3 regions of the Lachnoclostridium phocaeense genome follow, and region 2 is predicted to be linked to each of the others. Evidence: predicted binding sites of a transcription regulator. Region 2 holds the regulator's gene; each other region holds the start of a gene.
What was found. The regulator Rex, encoded in region 2, represses fermentation and respiration genes when NADH is low (regulators of the CRP and FNR family bind a similar motif). The targets are predictions, from matches to a motif close to ATTGTTAANTANTTAACAAT.

Region 1 (6,704 bases), on a different contig from region 2:
AATGCTCTCTTTTCCGAATTTCCTGCTGAATACCAGCCTTTGCGCAGTTTCTTTTAAATCTGCGTAAAGCGCTGTCCAACGTCTCGTTTTCTTTAACGATTACATTTGACATAGTCTCACACCTAACCTCCCCTCCAGCCCTATATTGTGCATCATACGACTGTTCGGGTATATTTATTGCACTACATTAGATTATAGCACATTTTTCCTGGACGTCAATCATTTTTTTCGTTTTAGAGCTGGTTTTCCAGTACTTCTTTTGCTTTCTCCAGGGCTTCATCAATGCCAGCCGGGTTCTTGCCGCCTGCCTGAGCCATATTCGGGCGGCCGCCTCCGCCTCCGCCGACGCAGGATGCGATGGCCTTGATCAGGTTGCCTGCATGGGCTCCTGCTTTGACAGCTCCGTCTGTGGCTGTGGCCATCAGGTTTACTTTGCCGCCTGCATCAGAAGCGAGCACAACAACGCCTTCTCCCAGCTTCTCCTTCAGCTGATCGCCCAGGTCTCTGAGGCCGTTCATGTCAGCGCCTGGTGCCTTGGCTGCCAGGAACTTCATTCCCTTCACCTCTGTCACCTGGTCTGTCACATCTCCCATGGACTCTTTGGCCAGCTGGCTCTTCAGGCTCTCAACCTGGCTGTGGAGCTCTTTGTTTTCAGAGATCATGTGGGACAGTCTCTCCTCCACCTTGTCCGGTGTGGTCTTGAGGAGCTTTGCCGACCTTTCCAGCTTCTCTTCCAGCTCATCATAGTACCGGAGAAGCCCCTTGGATGTGAGGGCCTCGATCCTGCGCACGCCGGCAGCCACACCTGTCTCAGAAATGATCTTGAAGGCAGTAATGACACCCGTGTTATCCACATGGGTTCCGCCGCAGAACTCTTTGGAGAAATCGCCCATGCTCACAACCCGGACGATGTCGCCGTATTTCTCGCCAAAGAGGGCAGCCGCTCCTGTCTTCTTTGCCTCCTCGATGGGCATGTTCTCAGCCTTTACCGGCAGGCAGTTCATGATCTGCTGATTGACGATGTTTTCCACCTTTTTCAGCTCTTCCTTTGTCATGGCTGAGAAATGGGTAAAGTCAAAGCGGAGTCTGTATTCGTTGACAGAAGATCCCGCCTGCTCCACATGTGTTCCCAGCACCTGGCGGAGCGCCTGCTGAAGAAGGTGTGTTGCGCTGTGGTTCCTTGCGGAGAGCGCACGCTTCTCTTCATTGACTTCCAGGGAAACCTTGTCTCCCACTTTCAGCATACCGCTCACAACATGGCCTACATGGCCGATCTTTCCTCCCAGGAGCTTGATGGTGTCCTCCACCTGGAACACGCCGTCCTCTGTGCGGATCACGCCATTGTCCGCCTCCTGGCCGCCGCTTGTAGCGTAGAACGGAGTCTCATCTACAAACACGGTGCCTTTCTCGCCGTCAGAGAGTGCGTCCACGACTTCATCCTCTGTAGTGAGGACTGTGATCTTAGAGCTGTATGTTAAATGGTCATATCCCACAAATGTGCTGGTCACGGAAGGATCGATGGACTCGTACACGGTCACATCAGCGCCCATATAGTTTGTCTCGCCGAAGGTTCCCTTCGCCCGCTCTTTCTGGGCTTTCGCTGCCTTTTCAAATCCCTCTTCGTCAATGGAGAATCCCTTTTCTTCCAGGATCTCTCTTGTAAGATCCACAGGGAAGCCGTACGTGTCATAGAGACGGAAAGCCTCCTCGCCGGAGAGGACCGTGCTTCCGGACGCTTCCATCTGAGCCTGCAGGCCCTCCAGGATGGAAAGTCCCTGGTCGATCGTCTTGTTAAACTGCTCCTCTTCCTTTGTGATCACCTTGAAGATGAAATCTTTCTTCTCATCCAGCTCCGGATATCCGTCCTTGGATCCGTCTATAACGGTCTGGGCCAGCTCCACAAGGAATTCGCCCTGGATGCCGAGGAGACGGCCATGACGGCAGGCGCGGCGGAGAAGCCGGCGCAGCACATAGCCTCTTCCGCTGTTGGAGGGCATGATACCGTCGGAGATCATAAAGGTTACGGAACGGATATGGTCTGTGATGACACGGATGGAGACATCTGTGGCGTAATCCTTCTCATATTCTTTGCCTGCAAGGCGGCACACGTGCTCACGGAGAGCACGGATGGTGTCTATATCAAACATGGAGTCCACGTCCTGTACGATGCAGGCAAGACGCTCCAGTCCCATTCCTGTGTCAATATTTTTCTGCTCCAGCTCTGTATAGTGGCCCTGGCCGTCATTGTCAAACTGGGTAAATACATTATTCCAGATCTCCATATACCGGTCACATTCACAGCCTACTGTACAGTCCGGCTTTCCGCAGCCATACTTCTCGCCCCGGTCATAGTAGACTTCTGAGCAGGGACCGCAGGGTCCGCTTCCGTGCTCCCAGAAGTTATCTTCTTTGCCAAAACGGAAGATGCGCTCCTCGGGAATCCCGATCTGTTTGTTCCAGATCTCCCAGGCCTCATCGTCATCCACATACACAGAAGGGTACAGGCGGTCCGGGTCAAGACCTACCACTTCTGTTAAGAACTCCCATGTCCAGGCAATGGATTCTTTCTTAAAATAGTCTCCAAAGGAGAAATTGCCCAGCATCTCGAAGAATGTACCGTGGCGGGCCGTCTTTCCCACATTTTCAATATCGCCTGTGCGGATGCACTTCTGGCAGGTGGTCACTCTCTTTCTGGGCGGGATCTCCTGACCTGTGAAGTAAGGTTTCAGGGGCGCCATACCGGAATTGATCAGAAGAAGGCTTTTATCGTTGTGGGGCACAAGCGAGAAACTCTTCATCGCAAGGTGCTCCTTGCTCTCAAAAAATGTAAGGAACATTTTTCTTAATTCATTTACACCGTATTTTTGCATAGTTTCCTCCTAATTTTTCAAACTAACATCTAATTATAAAGAGAACCCCGGCGTTTGTCAACGCCGGGGCCTGTCAGACTTATGCCGCATGCGGCTGCTGTTCCGCTCTCATCTCTTATCCGTCTTATTTCAGCTCGATCTCTTCCAGTTCCTTGGGCGGCACCTGTTTGGAGGATGCCTTTACGAAATCCTGGATCTTCTTCTGCGCTTTTGCAACCGGGATATTGGTTCCTGCTCCGGCCACACATCCGCCCGGGCAGCCCATGCCTTCGATAAGGCAGCCGTTCATCCGCCCTGCCTTGGCCAGGGTCAGGATCTTCTTACAGTCAGCCAGTCCCTCCGCGTGCTCAATATGTACCTCCACGTCCGGATAGTAGGTATTGACACATTTTTTGATGGCGTCAGCCACGCCGCCTGCCACTGCGTAACCACGTCCTGCTCCGGTGGCGTTGTGGAAGGAGGACTCGGCAGCATACTGGCTGAGATCAATATCCTTTGCGTCAAACATGGCCTGAAGCTCCTCAAAAGTTACTACGAAATCCACATCACTGCGAACGCTTCTTCTCATGGCCTCCAGCTTCTTGGCCGCACAGGGGCCGATGAAGACCACTTTGGCATTCGGGTGCTCCTGTTTGATAGTCCTGGCTGTGGCCACCATGGGAGTCAGCTCCTGGGACACTTCATCGATCAGATCCGGGAAGAACTTCTTGGCCAGCATTGCCCAGGATGGGCAGCAGGATGTGAGAAGGAAGGGCAGCTCTCCTGTCGTCACCTTCTCCACATAGTGGTGGGCCTCCGCAATAGCTCCGATATCTGCGCCCAGCGCCACCTCATACACCTCTTTGAAGCCCAGTTCCATGAGAGCAGCCTTCAGGTTTCTCGGCGTGATGTTATCTCCAAACTGTCCATAGAATGCAGGCGCGATCTCGGCGATAATATGATCTCCTTCTTTCAGTGCTCTCGCCAGCTGGAAGATCTGTGACTTGTCGGAGATAGCGCCAAATGGACAGCTGACCATGCACATGCCGCAGGACACGCATTTATCGCTGTCGATGTAGGCCCGGCCCATCTTGTCGGACGTGATCGCACCCACGCCGCATGCCTTCTGGCAGGGACGCTCCTTCTTGGCGATGGCGTCGTAGGGACAGACGGATTTGCACTTGCCGCACTTGATACATTTGGACTGGTCAATATAGGATTTCCCCTTCACAAAGGAAATCGCTCCTTTGGGGCAGACTTCCATACAGGGGTGGGCCAGACATCCCTTACACATATTGCTGACCTCATATCCCTTCTCCTCACAGGCCTCACAGGCAGATGGGATAACCTGCATAAGCGGCGGCTCATAATATTTATCGGAGATATTACTGGCCTCCACACCTGCTGTCAGATGGACAGGTTTATTTTCCGGACGGAGCGACAGTCCCATGGCCAGCCGGAGTCTCTCCCGGACAATCGCCCTGGCTCTGTACACACTCTCCCTGTATTTTATTTTTGTGTCCTCGTTTACCATTTTGTACGGAATGGCTTCCATGTCATCGTTCAATGTCTCCGGGTTGGACTTAAATCCAAGCCTGGCAACCTCCTCGAATACTTTCCGGCGCAGTCTCCTCACCGTTGTATCCAATCCTCTCATCATAAAGCGGTCTCCTCCTGTAATAGAACTTGCCCCCTCAAAAAGGGTCATTTAACACTACCACTATAGCCAAATGTTAATTTTCTGTCAAGGAGACAGCGTGTATAAAATAAGAAACATTTTCCGTCCTATTTTTCAAACAGACGCTGGGCGTAGTAGACAGACTGCATGGCGTCTTTCCCATAGAAGTCCGCCCCGATCATATCCGCGTACTCCTGGTTCAGCACAGCGCCTCCAACCATCACTTTGCAGTCCGGTTTCTCCTTCCGGAGCTGGCGGATAGTCTCTTCCATGCTTCCCACAGTGGTGGTCATAAGGGCGGAGAGACCCACCAGACGCACATCCTCGTCCAGTGCGCGCCTGACAATATCCTCAGGCGGAACGTCTTTCCCCATATCGATCACATCGAAACTGTAATTTTCAAGGAGCACTTTCACAATATTCTTTCCAATATCATGGATATCTCCCTTGACTGTGGCCAGAATGATCTTCTCCTTCTTCTTTGCGGAGCTGCCGCTCTCCTCCAGTTTGTCTCTGAGCACAGCAAAGGCATTTTTAGCCGCATCCGCACTCATAAGAAGCTGGGGGAGAAAGACAGTGCCCTGCTCAAAGCCCTTCCCCACCTGGTCCAGCGCCGGGATCAGCTCACTGTCGATGATCTCCAGAGGCTCCCGCTCTTTTACCAGCTCTCTGGTGAGGGCGGAAGCGTCTTCTTTCAGCCCCTTCTCGATCGCATCTTTCAACGTGAGGGAGGATGCCACAGGTGAGGCACTCTGATCTGCCCGGGCATTCCCAAACTCCCGGATATAATCCTCGCAGTTGCTGTCATAGCCCATCAGAGCACAGTAGGCATAGTAGGATTTCCTCATCTCCTCTGATGCGGGATTGATGATCCCGGCTGTAAGGCCGCTCTGAAGAGCCATGGTATAGAAATGAGCGTTGATGGCCGGGCGGCAGGGAAGCCCGAAGGATATATTGGAGACACCCAGCACCGTGCGGACACCGTATCTCTCCCGCACAAGGCGGAGGGCCTCCAGAGTCGTTTTAGCCCCCTCCGGGTCAGAGCTGACCGTCATAGCCAGCACATCGATGACAATATCTTTCGGCAAGATTCCGTACTTGGCAGCCTCTGCTATGATCTTTCCGGCGATCTTCGCCCTCCCTTCGGCGTCTGCAGGAATCCCCGCCTCGTCCAGGGTCAGTCCCACCACCACGCCTCCGTACTTTTTCACAAGGGGAAAGACCTGGTCCATGGACTCCTGCTTGCCGTTGACGGAATTGATCATAGGTTTGCCGTTGTACATCCGCATGGCAGCTTCCATGGCAGAAGGCTCTACTGTGTCGATCTGCAGGGGAAGGCTTGTGATGCTCTGGAGTTCCCCGATCACTTCCTTCATCATGGCTGTCTCGTCAATATCCGGCAGTCCCACATTGACGTCAAGGATGTGGGCTCCCTGCTCTTGCTGTGCAACAGCCTCCTTCAGAATGTAATCCATGTCATGGTCTTTCAGCGCCTGCCGGAATTTCTTTTTCCCTGTGGGGTTGATGCGCTCCCCGATGATCACCGGTTTCTCACCCAGCACCACCGCTCTTCCGTAGGAGGAGACAATGGTATCTGTCTTCCTGGCAGGCAGCCCTGCTTCCATTCCCCTGCACAGGCCGGTCATCTGCCGGATGTGAGCCGGGGAAGTGCCACAGCAGCCGCCGATCGCGCAGGCCCCCATCTCCACGATCCGCCTCATGGAAGCGGCAAATTCCTCCGGGGCAACATCATACACGGTGCGGCCGTCTCTCTGTCTGGGCAGGCCTGCATTTGGCTTGACGATTACCGGCAGAGAGGTATACTTCATGATCTCCTCCAGGATGGGAAGCATCTGCTCCGGTCCCAGTCCGCAGTTGATGCCAAGAGCATCCACCCGGAGGCCTTCCAGCATGGCGACAGCAGCTGCCACATCTCCGCCTGTCAGGAGCTTCCCTTTCTCGTCAAAGATCATGGTGGCAAAGACCGGGAGGGAGGTGTTCTCTTTCGCCCCCAGCACAGCGGCTTTCATCTCATACATGTCGCTCATCGTCTCGATGTGGATGAGATCGGCACCGGCGGCCTCCCCGTACCTGGCGGCCTCCCCGAAAGCTGCCAGCGCGGTCTCAAAATCCAGATCTCCCAGAGGCTTTAAGAGTTTTCCTGTGGGACCTATATC
Region 2 (6,704 bases):
GAGCTGCGTGCACGGTTTGATGAGGAAAACAATATCGAGTGGTCCAGACGCCTGGAGGAGGCCGGATGTCAGGTCATTTACGGCCTGGAGGGCTACAAGGTACACTCTAAACTCTGTCTCATCACAAGAAAAACAGAGGGACAGGTGGAATACATTACCCAGATCGGAACCGGAAACTACAACGAGAAAACCTCCCGTCTCTACACAGACCTGTCTCTTATGACAGCGAATGTGGACATTGGACTGGAGGCGTCGGCTGTGTTCCAGGCTCTCTCCAAGGGCGAAGTCGTGGAAAAATCGGACAAGCTCCTGGTGGCGCCCAAGTGTCTGCAGAACAGAGTGCTGGATATGATCGACGAGGAAATCAGACTCGCGCAGAGCGGTGAGGAGGCTTACATCGGACTGAAGCTGAACTCGCTGACAGATAAAAAGATTATCGACAAACTCATCGAGGCCTCCTGCGCGGGCGTGAAGATCGACATGATCATCCGCGGCATTGCCTGCCTTATACCGGGCGTGGAGGGAAGTACAGAGAATATCCGGATCATCAGCATTGTGGGAAGATTTCTGGAGCATTCCAGGATCTACATCTTTGGCCGGGGCGAGAGGGCAAAGTACTACATTGCCTCCGCTGACTTTATGACAAGAAACACAGTCCGCAGAGTGGAAGTGGCAGCTCCTGTTCTGCAGGAGAATTTAAAAGAGCGGCTGCAGATGATCTTTGACACTATGCTGCATGACAACCAGAAGGCCAGAGAAGCCTGCAGTGACGGGGATTACAGGCATGTGGTTCCGCAGTCAGGCGAAGAGCTTTTGAATTCCCAGGAGTATTTTTACCAGGAGGCCTATGAGAAGGCGGGAAAAGTGTAACATAGAGAAAAGGTGTTGAGAGACATGATATGGAGACTTGGCGAGCGGCTGGAGGAGCTTGACCAGGGGGAGTGGGAGGCGGAGGGGTGCCCGGCCGTCTTCCTGACAGACTCCCGGAACGCCAGAAAAGTACTGGACCTGGCCGGGATCCAGTACGAAAATGACATCCAGCTGGGGCAGATCGGCTTCTGTAAGCTGGAGACACAGCAGGAGTGCCTGGTGGGAACCCTGTGTATTCCCAAGCTGCTGGATGTGCTTGGAAGCCGTTACCGGATCTATTTTTTCATCAATCAGGATCACGTAGTTCTTGTGGATGACGAGGACTTTTCCATGCGTCTGATCCGCAGGATCAAGAGAAAAAAGACTCATCAGGGTGAGACGAAAGAGAGATTTATCTACAATTATATTGCAGAGTTTATGAGCAGGGACCAGGAACTTCTCATGCAGTACGAGAAGACCCTGATGGGGATGGAGGAGGACGCCATGCAGGGGAAGATCGAGCGGTTCCAGCAGGAGCTGATGCCCATCAGGAGAAAACTTCTGAACCTGCGCAGCTACTACGATGAGATGATGGATATGGGGCGTGAGCTGGAGGAAAATGAAAATGGCTTTTTTGCCAAAAAGCAGCTCAAATACTTTGGAACACTGTCAGACCGGGCGGACCGCCTTATGAGCCGCACTTCCCACCTTCTGGAATACGCACAGCAGGTGAGGGATGTATATCAATCCCAGGTGGACGCAAGGCAGAACAACAATATGCAGTTTCTGACTGTGCTATCCACCATTTTCTTTCCCCTGACGCTGATCACCGGCTGGTACGGCATGAACTTTCAGAACATGCCGGAGCTGAAAAATGGATATCCTGGTGTCATCGTGCTGAGTCTTATCGTCATTATCGTCTGCATCCTGATCTTCAAGAGAAAGAAAATATTGTAAACATGCACGTTCGCAAAAAAATGGGAGGAGCCTGCCTTACGCAAGTTCCTCCCATTTTTCATACAGCTCTTCCAGCTGGGCGGCTATGTCAGCCTTTTCCTGTGCCAGCTCCTGGCATTTTACAGAGTTGGTGTAGACTTCCTCCGTAGCCATGAGCTCGTCGATCTGTGCGTCACGCTCTTCCAGGCAGGTGATCCGCTCCTCGGTCTTTTTCAGATCATTCTGCCTTTTGCGTTCCCTGGCCTGTGCCTCTTTCTGTTCCTGCCAGCTTTGCTTGGCCTCGGATACAGGCTCAGCGGAGGCGGCTTTCCCTGCTTTCGCCGTGGCGGGGGAGGCATAGGCGGCGGTCAGCTCCTCCTTTTTTTCCAGATAGTAGTCGTAATTGCCGATATAGTTGACAAATTTGCGGTTTACAAGCTCCAGGATGCGGGTGGCAGTCTGGTTGATGAAGTACCGGTCATGGGACACATAGAGGACGGTGCCGGTATAATTGTTGAGCGCGTTTTCCAGTATCTCCTTTGAGGCGATGTCCAGATGGTTGGTGGGCTCGTCCAGGATCAGGAAATTGGCCTCTGAGAGCATCAGCTTTGCCAGGGACACACGGCCCCTCTCCCCGCCGCTTAAGTCACCGATCCGCTTGAACACATCGTCCCCTGTAAAGAGGAAGGCGGCCAGCATATTGCGGATCTGGGTGCCCGTCAGGTCCGGGTAATCGTCGGAGATCTCCTCGAACACAGTCTTGTCCATGTGAAGGACATGGTGCTCCTGATCGTAGTAGCCCACATGGACATTGGCGCCCAGAGTAAAGTTGCCGCTGTCTGCGGGGAGCACATCGTTCAGGATTTTAAGAAGCGTGGTCTTTCCAGTTCCGTTGTCCCCGATAACGGCCACGTGCTCACCTCTGTGGATGTCAAAACTGATATCTGTAAAGAGAGTCTGGTCCGGAAAGGATTTGCTCAGATGCTCTACAGAAAGGACATCGTTTCCGCTGACACAGGAGGGCTCCAGTGTCAGATGGATGTCTGTTTTCAGTTCAGCCGGCTTCTCTATGCGCTCCATCTTGTCCAGCATTTTTTCACGGCTCTCTGCGCGCTTGATGGACTTTTCGCGATTAAAAGAGCGGAGTTTCTCGATAACAGCCTCCTGGTGCCGAATTTCCTGCTGCTGGTTCATGTATTCCTTCAGCCGGGCATCCCGGATCTGCTTTTTCTTTTCTGCATAGGCAGTATAATTCCCCAGGTAGGTGGAGAGCTGTCCCTGCTCGATCTCCACCACCTTTGTTACCACCCGGTTCAGAAAATAACGGTCGTGGGATACGATGAGCACGGCCCCGGGGTAATTCAGAAGATAGGTCTCCAGCCAGGAGATGGAATTTAAGTCCAGGTGGTTGGTGGGCTCGTCCAGGAGCAGCACATCCGGTCTGGTGAGAAGAAGTTTTCCCAGGGAGACCCGGGTCTTCTGGCCGCCGGAGAGTGTGTCTACATCCTTGGAAAAATCCTCCTCGCCAAAGCCCAGACCCTTGAGGACGCCGGTGATCTCACTCTCGTAGGCGTACCCGTTTTCCCGTTCAAATTGCTCCGTGAGGCGGTGATATGTGTTCAGTCTCTCTGTGAGGGCATCGCCCTGCAGGGAGGGAAGATCCGCCTCAATCTGCCGTATTTCTTTTTCAATGGCAATGATCTGGGCTTTGGCAGTCTTTACCTCCTCGTAGATGGTGTTCCCCCCTGTCAGATCCTGGTGCTGGGCCAGATAGCCCAGGGTACTACCCTTGGCCAGGGTGACCGTTCCACCGTCCAGGGGCAGTTCCCCCACGATCATTTTCAGGATAGTGGATTTTCCGGCCCCGTTGATGCCAACGAGAGCCGCCTTTTCGTGATCCTCGATATGGAAGGAGCCGTCCTTTACAATGACTTCTTCCCCAAATGATTTTTCTATATTGTGACATGCCAGTATCATGGTGTACCTCCTGTGTAAAAGCCGCGTATTTTACAGCATTATCTATTATATCGGGGAACCCGTGGCGTGTCAATTTCCAGAAGACGGAGGTTTCTGATTTGCAGAACTTTTAGGAACAATAAATTGACTTTATTGTAACAATTCTATATAATAAATCTGAGAAACTGAAATGGAAGGTGGATAAAGTGGAAGGCAGAGAAATTTCGCAGGCAGTCATACGTAGACTTCCAAGATATTACCGCTATTTAGGGGAGCTGCTGGAGAATGGCGTGGAGCGCATTTCCTCCAATGATCTCAGCAAGAAAATGCATGTGACAGCATCCCAGATACGGCAGGATCTGAACAACTTCGGCGGCTTCGGTCAGCAGGGGTATGGATATAATGTAAAATATCTCTACACAGAGATAGGTAAGATACTTGGCCTGGAGGAAGACCATGACATGGTCATTATCGGGGCAGGTAATCTTGGACATGCGCTGGCAAACTATGCAGCGTTCGAAAAACGAGGTTTTGTGCTCAAAGGTATCTTTGATGTGAACCCCACATTGAAAGGGATGACAATCCGTGGCGTTCCCATCCATATGATGGATGAGCTGGAAGCGTTTGTTACGGAAAACAATATAGAGATCGGCATCCTGACGATCCCGAAAACAAAGGCGATCGAGGTTGCCAACCAGCTGGTGGCGTACGGAGTAAAGGCAATATGGAACTTCGCACATACGGATCTCAATCTTCCGGATGATGTGATCGTTGAAAATGTCCACCTGTCAGAGAGCCTGATGAGGCTGTCCTACAATATCAGCAGATACAATGAGGAACAGAAAAAATCAGAGAAGTAACAGGACTTTGTGACGTGTAAAGCCGGCGTGTGTAAGGCAGGCCTTCTTTACACGTCTTTTGCGTTGCCGTAGGCCGCAAAGCCGGCAGCCGGGCGGCGTGTCCTGTTTACGCCATGGGGAAGGAAGGTGATTTTATGCTATTTTTGCCTGATGGAAGACAGATGAAAGCGGCGGACAGCTATACGATACGGGAAAAGAAGATCCCGTCGCTGATCCTGATGGAGCGGGCGGCCCGCACCTTTGTGGAGACCGTGATGGAGAGGAAAATGGATCTGTCCAACGTCTGTGTGGTGTGCGGCTCAGGAAACAACGGGGGTGACGGTTTTGCCATCGCAAGATTGCTGCTGGAAAAAGGCGGCTGCGTGACTGCAGTGATGGCCGGGAACCCGGACCACTGTACAGAGGAGACGCTGCGGCAGATGGAGCTTTTCAGAGAGGCCGGAGGGACGGTAGGAAACTCTTTTGAAGAGGGAGAATATAGTATACTGATAGATGCTGTATTCGGAGCAGGATTAAGCCGGCGTGTGGAGGGAGATTATCTGGCCTGCATAGAGGCCATGAACCGCTCCGGAGGCGTAAAGCTGGCGGTGGATGTGCCGTCAGGAGTTTCCACCACTACCGGAGAAGTAGCTACCAGCGCATTTAGAGCAGATCTGACAGTGAGTTTCCAGTGCGCAAAGCTGGGCTGCGTCCTCTACCCCGGGCGAGATTATGCCGGCGAGGTAACCGTGACAGATATCGGAGTCGACACTTCCGTGCTGGAGGGAGACAGGGAGGCTGCCTACGCGCTGGAGGAGAAGGATATAAAAACCATGCTCCCCAAGAGGCGGCCCAACTCCCACAAAGGAGATTACGGGAAAGCGCTGATCATAGCGGGCAGCCGTGGCATGGCAGGGGCCGCTTACCTGGCCGCTCTGGCAGCCTACAGGACCGGAGCCGGACTTGTGCAGATCTACACGCCTGAGGAGAACCGGACGATCCTGCAGACCCTGCTGCCGGAGGCCATCATCCGCTGCTATGACTTCTTTGATGAGAAGGAGCTGCTGCGGCTTTTGAACTGGGCTGATGTGGTCAGCATCGGTTCTGGGCTGGGCACAAGTGATAAATCCCGGCGTATCCTGCAGACCACACTGGAAAATGTACAGGTTCCCTGCGTTGTGGATGCAGATGGCCTGAATCTGCTGGCGGAGCACAGCCGATATCTGAGCAGGCTGCCCCACGATCAATTTGTCTTTACTCCCCACATGAAGGAAATGTCCAGGATTGTGAAAAAACCTGTGGAGGAGCTGCAGAGGAACCGAATGGAGATCCTGACCCAGTTCACCGGAGAGGCCCGGATCACATGTGTGCTGAAGGACGCAAGGACCTGTATATGCAGGCAGGGAGAACATCCCTATGTGAACCTGTCCGGGAATGCTGCCATGGCAAAGGCCGGAAGCGGCGATGTGCTGGCAGGCGTGATCACAGGACTGATCGCCCAGGGGATGACCTGCTTTGATGGGGCAGTGCTGGGCGTGTACCTGCACGGACTTGCAGGGGAGGCGGCAAGGGAAGAAAAAGGAATATACAGTGTGCTGGCAAGAGATCTGGCAGACGCAGTAGGGACGGTATTGAAAAGACTGGAGGAATAGAGCATGAAGGAATACACCAGGATCTGTGCCAGGATCGACCTGGATGCGATCGAGTACAATCTGGAGATGATGAGAAGAAGGGTTCCCTCCGACACGAAGATGATCGGCGTCATCAAGATGGACGGCTACGGACACGGGGCAGCCCAGATCGCCAGATCCGTCATGGAGGAAAAGGATTATGTCTGGGGCTACGCGGCCGCCACACCGGATGAGGCCGCTCTGCTCCGAAAAAAAGGGATACAAAAGCCGATTCTTGTCCTTGGCTGTGCCTTCCCGGAGCAGAGGGATGAGATGATCCGCAAAGACATCCGCATGACATGCTACACCTGGGAGATGGCTCAGGACATTTCCGAGAGAGCGCAGAGACTTGGGAAGAATGCAGTGATCCATATCAAGCTGGACACAGGTATGTCCAGGCTCGGCTTCCTCATCAGCGAGGAGAGCGCCGATACCATCGCCCGGATCACGGAAC
Region 3 (6,704 bases), on a different contig from region 2:
TTTCAAAGGGGGTACAAGGAAAAAACAGGCTTCCGCCCCTTCCCTCTCTTTACCTGACGCCCAAAAACGAGTATACTGTTAAAGGGAGCGCCCTGCGTTTCCGGAAATCAAACAGAAAGCTGGTAACGAACTTATGGATAAACTGGACATCAAACTCTGGTCCCTGGCCGCCAAAGGCGAGATCGTCCCGGACAGGTCCCTTCTCAAGACCCCGGAGCAGATAAGGGAGATCAGAAGGAGCGCCGACCTGAACACGGCGGTTCTGGACCATGTGGCCGCCCACATAAAGGCGGGCATGAGCACCGCCGAGATAGACAGGCTGGTGTACGACTACACCGTCTCTCACGGAGGCATCCCCGCCCCGCTGAACTACGAGGGCTTCCCGAAGAGCGTGTGCACCTCCATCAACAATGTGGTCTGCCACGGCATACCGGATGAAAACGAGATCCTCCGGGAGGGGGACATCATCAACGTGGATGTCTCTACTATATTAAATGGCTATTTCTCCGATGCCTCCCGCATGTTCACCATCGGGGAGATCACTCCCCGGGCAGAGAAGCTTGTCCGGGTCACGAGAGAGTGCGTGGAGCTGGGACTTGCCGCCGCTAAGCCCTGGGGCCACTTAGGCGATATCGCCTGGGCCATCAATTCCCACGCACAGGCCAACGGCTACTCTGTGGTGGAGGACATCGGCGGCCACGGCATCGGCCTGGAGTTCCACGAGGAACCCTTCGTCAGCTACGTCACGCCCAAGGGAAGCGAGATGATCCTGGTGCCCGGCATGATGTTCACCATCGAGCCCATGATCAACGAGGGGAGTCCGGACTTTTTCATCGACGAGGAGAACGGCTGGACTGTCTACACCATCGACGACGGCCTGTCCGCCCAGGTGGAATATATGGTGCTTGTCACAGAGACCGGCGTGGAGGTCCTGACAAAATAAAAAAAGCAAAACAAAAAGGACTGTGCAGGTGCATAGTCCTTTTTTGCTGAGCTGTATGTCTTTCCGCCGCATGTATAATAACCACGCCGTGGCCATTATATCATAGTTACCAGTTTGAACAGGAAGTTTGCCGCCACACCGGCGCACAGGCCGCCGATGGTATGGCTGATGATCGCCTTTCCCGTCATGTGCGGGCACTTCAGGGCTGACATCATTCCCACATGTGTGCTCAGGTAGCCGCTCCAGCACATACACATAGCTGTAAACACCGCGATGTCATTTGCATGGACAGATCCTGCGGACACCATGTCCGGCACAAGGCCGATGGCTGCTCCCGCCGCTCCCAGGGCCGTAACCGGCACTGCCACGGCAGAGGCGGAGGAGAACCCGAACAGCGGAGTCAGGATGAAGTCGATCTTTTCTCCCAGCCAGGGAAGGAGTGCCACTCCCTCGTAGGCCGCTCCTGTATATGTACCGTCGGCAGAAGGGCCGTTGGTAAGCATCATCACGATCGTGCAGATGACCAGGACGCCGGGGATGATGGCCATACCCACATCCACACCGTTCTTTCCGCCGTCCAGCAGGGACTCCAGGAGTCTTCCTCCCACACTGCCGCCTCGTACCTGACGCTTGTTGAGGAGGTCGTCAATGGACTCCCCCTCCGCCTCCGGCATGCAGTACTCTGTCACACCGAATTCCTTTTTTGTAAAGAGCATCATGATCCGCACGCTGATGATACTTCCGATGATAGCGCCCACATTTCCGATGAGGGCCGCCATTCCCACATTCTCTCCCGGAAGGCTGATGCCCAGCATGAAGGTGGTAACGATGAGTCCCATTCCAAACGCCGTCCCCAGGTTAGTCAGCGCCGGAAGCTGATACTTTTTGAAATACTTCCGGAAATTGGTGTCCTCCGCCAGGCCCAGGATCGCCGGGTTATCTGACAGATACGTGGTCATGATCCCCAGAGAAGCCGCGCCGGGCAGGTCGTACAGCGGCTTCATCAGCGGTGTGATCGCCTTGTTTACAAGCGCGATCACACCAAACTCCGAGAGGGCTCCCGAAGCCGCGCCGGCGATGACCGCGATGGCCATGATATTGAATACCGTGTCGATCAGAAGCTGATAGGCTGTGTTCATAAGTGTCTGCATCATGTTGGCTCCGCCCATCACGGCCGCCAGTCCTCCGAAAATGGCAATAAAGACCGCCAGGAAGACAAACGCTTCCAGACTTACTGCTTTTTTAAATTTTTTCTGCATACTTTTCCCCATTTCATTTCTTTGTCTCTTTGTTAATTCAAAGACAATCAGCTCTTTCCCAATACCATACATTAAATTCACTCCAACTGCAACTTTTTTTCTACTCTCAGTTGATTTTTTTTAATTTTCCACAGATAAAAAAAATTATACCCCTGTTTTCGCATCATTTTTTACAAATTTTCTTAAATTTTTCACAAATTATTATGGAAAGTGCCGCTCAAGAATTATATAATATTGTATATCACAGTAAAGGAGGAGGGCGCATATTATGAAACAGAACAATATGTTAGCCATGATTTTAGCCGGCGGCCGTGGTTCAAGGCTGCACGAGCTGACCAATAAGGTTGCCAAGCCTGCCGTTTCATATGGCGGTAAATACAAGATCATCGATTTCCCCATCAGCAATTGTGCCAACAGCGGCATTGATGTAGTCGGAGTCCTCACACAGTATGAGTCCATTCAGCTGAACAGCTATGTGGCAGCGGGACGCCGCTGGGGACTGGACGCGAGGGACAGCGGTGTGTACGTACTCCCGCCCCGCGAGAAAGCGGACGTGGATCTGAACGTCTACAGGGGAACCGCAGACGCCATCTCACAGAATATTGATTTTATAGACTCCTACTCTCCGGAGTACCTTCTCATCCTCTCCGGCGACCACATCTACAAGATGAACTACGCAAAGATGCTGGCCTACCACAAGGAGCATGACGCAGATGCCACCATCGCCGTCATCGAGGTTCCCATGAGAGAGGCGAGCCGCTTCGGCATCATGAACACGGACGAGGAGGGCCGCATCGTGGAATTCCAGGAGAAGCCGGCCGAGCCCAAGAGCAATCTGGCTTCCATGGGCATCTACATCTTCAACTGGAAGCTGCTCCGCAAGATGCTGACGGCCGACATGAAAGATCCGGACTCCAGCCATGACTTCGGCAAGGACATCATACCCGCCATGCTGAATGACGGCAAAAAGCTGGTGGCCTACAAGTTCAAGGGCTACTGGAAGGATGTGGGGACCATCGACTCCCTGTGGGAGGCAAACATGGACCTGTTGGACAAGAACAATGAGCTGGACCTGAATGACTCCACCTGGAAGATATACACGGAGGACGCGGTGGCGCTCCCACAGTACATAGGTCCTGATGCCGAGATCGACAGAGCCTTCATCACGCAGGGCTGTGTCATCGAGGGTTCCGTCAAGAACTCCGTTCTGTTTACCGGGGCAAGAGTGGGCGCAGGCGCGAAGATTATCGACAGCGTGCTCATGCCGGGCGCGGAGGTTGCGGAAGGTGCTGTTGTCCAGCGCGCTCTCGTAGCTGACAACGTAAAGATTGGAAAAGAGGCACAGGTCGGCAGCGCTGACAGTGAGCATATCGAGCTGGTCTCCAAACGCGTAAAGGGGGTTGAGTAATATGGCGAAAGCATTTGGTATTGTAAACTTTTCCGGAAACCACATCTGGGTAGAGGGGATGCAGGCTTACCGCCCTATCGGCGCCTTCTCCTTCCTGGGACGGTACCGCGTCATCGATTTCCCCATCTCAAATATGAGCAACAGCGGCATTGACCAGATCCAGGTATATATCCGCAGAAAACCCCGTTCTCTGGCAGAGCACCTGGGAACCGGGCGTCACTATAACATTAACTCCAAGCGCGGAAGGCTCCACATCCTGTTCTCGGAGACAGGTCTGGAGCACGATATCTACAACAACGATATCGCCGCCTTCCAGGAAAATATGGAGTGCATCCGCAATGTAAACTGCGACTATGTGGTCATTGCGCCCAGCTACATGATCTACTCACAGGATTTCAGCGAGCTGCTCCAGACCCACATCGACTCCGAGGCGGACATCACTCTCCTCTATCACTCCACAGACGACGCAAAGGAGCACTTCCTGAACTGCAACACAGTCAATCTGAACAAGCAGAAGGGCGTCCTGTCTCTGGAGATGAACCGGGGCACCGCAAAGAACCGTCACATCTTCATGGACACATATGTGATGTCAAAGGAGCTCTTCATCGACCTGGTGAGCAAGGCTCACAAGACCTCCTCCATGTACAGCCTGGCGGACATCGTGAACGTGGCCTGCGAGGAACTGGATGTACGGGGCGTCTCCCACCGGGGATACTTTGCCTCCATCACCGACTTCAAGAGCTATTATGACGCGAACATCTCCCTCATTGACTTTAAGATGGCTCTCAGCCTCTTCGAGGATGAGTGGCCCATCTACACGAGGACCAATGACTCCTGTCCGACCCAGTATTTCGAGGGCTCCAATGTAAAGAACTCTATCGTGTCAAACGGCTGTCTCATCGAGGGAACCATCGAGAACTCTGTCATTGGCCGCGGATGCGTCATCAAGAAGGGGGCTGTCGTGAAAAACTGCGTGCTCCTTCCCGATGTCATCGTGGACACGGATGTCCACCTGGAGAACATTGTGGCGGATAAGCACGCCAAGATCACTCACGTGAAAGAGGTTGTGGCTGACCCCAATGAACCGGGATACATCAGAAGAAACGATATCATTTAAAAAGGCATAAAAAAGAAGCCCGTCATCTGTCGGGCTTCTTTTTTCATATCCTGTATCCGCTCTACCCCAGCATCATCCTGTCATTGTCCAGCTCTCCGCCGCTGACCTCCTCGAATTTCTTCAGCAGGTCAGACACATGGAGCTGCCGCTTCTCCTCGCCGGACACATCGTAGATGACGCGTCCCTCGTGCATCATGATGAGGCGGTTGCCATGGGCGATGGCGTCCTTCATATTGTGGGTAACCATCATGGCCGTGAGCTGGTTCTCCTCGATAATTTTGTCGGAAATCTCCAGCACCTTCTTCGCCGTCTTCGGGTCCAGGGCAGCCGTGTGCTCGTCCAGGAGCAAAAGCTTGGGCTTCTTGATGGCCGCCATGAGAAGGGTCACGGCCTGCCTCTGCCCGCCGGACAGGAGCCCCACCTTGGTGGAGATGCGCTCCTCCAGCCCCAGTCCCAGAGCCGCCAGCTTTTTCTTGAACTCTTCTCTCTCTTTTCTGGAAATCCCCCATCTGAGTCCTCTTCTGTGTCCTCTCCTGGCAGCGATGGCCATGTTCTCCTCAATGGACATGGTGGAGGCGGTGCCGGTCATGGGATCCTGGAACACCCGCCCCAGATAGACGGCTCTCTTGTGCTCCGGCAGCCGGGTAATGTCCACTCCGTCTATGATGATATTCCCCTCGTCCACCAGCCAGCTTCCGGCTATGGCGTTCAGTGTCGTCGATTTCCCGGCTCCGTTCCCACCGATGATGGTGACAAAATCTCCCGGGGTCAGGTTCAGGTCCACTCCGTCGAGGGCTTTCTTTTCGTTGATCGTCCCCTTGTTGAATGTCTTGTGGATGTTTTTTATCTCAAGCATGTATCCCATTTCCTAGGCCCTCCTTCTCACTGCCCAGCGGCCTTTTAAGTAGGGCACAGCCAGGAACACCGCAACAACAAGCGCGGAGAACAGTTTCATATAGTCTGAAGGCATCTTCAGCCAGAGTACCAGCGCGTACGCCACGTAGTAGAGGATGGCTCCCACGAACACCGCGGCCAGCGTGTAGGCAAAGGCAATCTTTTTGCCCGCACAGAGCCTGCCAAATATCACTTCGCTGATGATCACGGCTGCCAGCCCGATGACGATGGCTCCACGCCCCATATTTACATCTGCCGCTCCCTGATACTGGGCCAGGATGCCTCCGCACAGGCCCACCAGGCCATTGGATATGGTCAGAGCCAGCACCTTTGTATAGTTGGTGTTGATGCCCTGGGCCCGGGCCATCTGCGGATTGCAGCCCGTGGCCCTGATGGCAGCGCCCATCTCGGTCCCGAAAAACCAGTAGACGATGGCCACCAGGATCAGACATCCCAGGATCAGCTTCAGGAAGAAAAAGACTCTGTCATCTCCTGTCACATATCTGGAGGAGGCCACCAGCCCCTGCTGGGTCAGGCTGATACCCTGGTTGGATTTCCCCATGATCCCCAGATTCACGGAATACAGGGATACCTGGGTCAGGATACTGGCCAGGATCCCCGGTATGCCAAGGCCCGTGTGGAGAAGGCCCGTGACCATCCCCGCCGCCATGCCTGCCAGCAGTGCAAACACGAGGGAGAGCGCCGGGCTCATCCCTCCCTGGATCAGCATGACCGCCGTCGCCGCTCCTGTAGCTAAAGACCCGTCCACTGTAAGGTCCGGGAAATCAAGGATGCGGTAGGTTATATAAACTCCCAGTGCCATAATGCCCCATATGATCCCCTGTGCCGCTGTTCCCGGCATTGCCCGCAGCAGCGCCAGGGGGTCCAGGGAAAGAAAATATTCTGCTATCATTTTTCTGCCTCTGCCTTTCTTCTCTTATTCTGCCGCAGATGCGGACTCAATGGGCTCGTATCCTTCCGGGACCGTGATGCCCAGCTCCTCACATATCTCCGGATTGTACATCCTGGTCGGCTCCGGTGCTGTCTGCACTTCCATGGACGTGATGTCCTCGCCGTTTGCAA

Region 1: the regulator Rex is predicted to act here: its motif matches at 4,579-4,598, upstream of Q5911_RS02160 (4Fe-4S dicluster domain-containing protein).
Region 3: the regulator Rex is predicted to act here: its motif matches at 2,231-2,250, upstream of Q5911_RS10225 (CD0519/CD1768 family membrane protein).

What each region holds. Positions count from the first base shown of each region.
Region 1 is NZ_CAUGIN010000003.1:94,019-100,722, reverse strand. Features, by position in the region: gene rpsU (30S ribosomal protein S21) at 1-112, opposite strand, end outside; gene alaS (alanine--tRNA ligase) at 234-2,870, opposite strand; gene Q5911_RS02160 (4Fe-4S dicluster domain-containing protein) at 2,995-4,509, opposite strand; gene Q5911_RS02155 (homocysteine S-methyltransferase family protein) at 4,635-6,704, opposite strand, start outside.
Region 2 is NZ_CAUGIN010000012.1:50,713-57,416, reverse strand. Features, by position in the region: gene ppk1 (polyphosphate kinase 1) at 1-870, shown strand, start outside; gene Q5911_RS07370 (magnesium transporter CorA family protein) at 895-1,806, shown strand; gene abc-f (ribosomal protection-like ABC-F family protein) at 1,843-3,762, opposite strand; gene Q5911_RS07360 (redox-sensing transcriptional repressor Rex) at 3,948-4,601, shown strand; gene Q5911_RS07355 (NAD(P)H-hydrate dehydratase) at 4,736-6,232, shown strand; gene alr (alanine racemase) at 6,236-6,704, shown strand, end outside.
Region 3 is NZ_CAUGIN010000021.1:11,419-18,122, forward strand. Features, by position in the region: gene map (type I methionyl aminopeptidase) at 134-943, shown strand; gene Q5911_RS10225 (CD0519/CD1768 family membrane protein) at 1,039-2,202, opposite strand; gene Q5911_RS10230 (glucose-1-phosphate adenylyltransferase) at 2,471-3,610, shown strand; gene glgD (glucose-1-phosphate adenylyltransferase subunit GlgD) at 3,612-4,727, shown strand; gene Q5911_RS10240 (ABC transporter ATP-binding protein) at 4,789-5,583, opposite strand; gene Q5911_RS10245 (ABC transporter permease) at 5,596-6,534, opposite strand; gene Q5911_RS10250 (ABC transporter substrate-binding protein) at 6,559-6,704, opposite strand, start outside.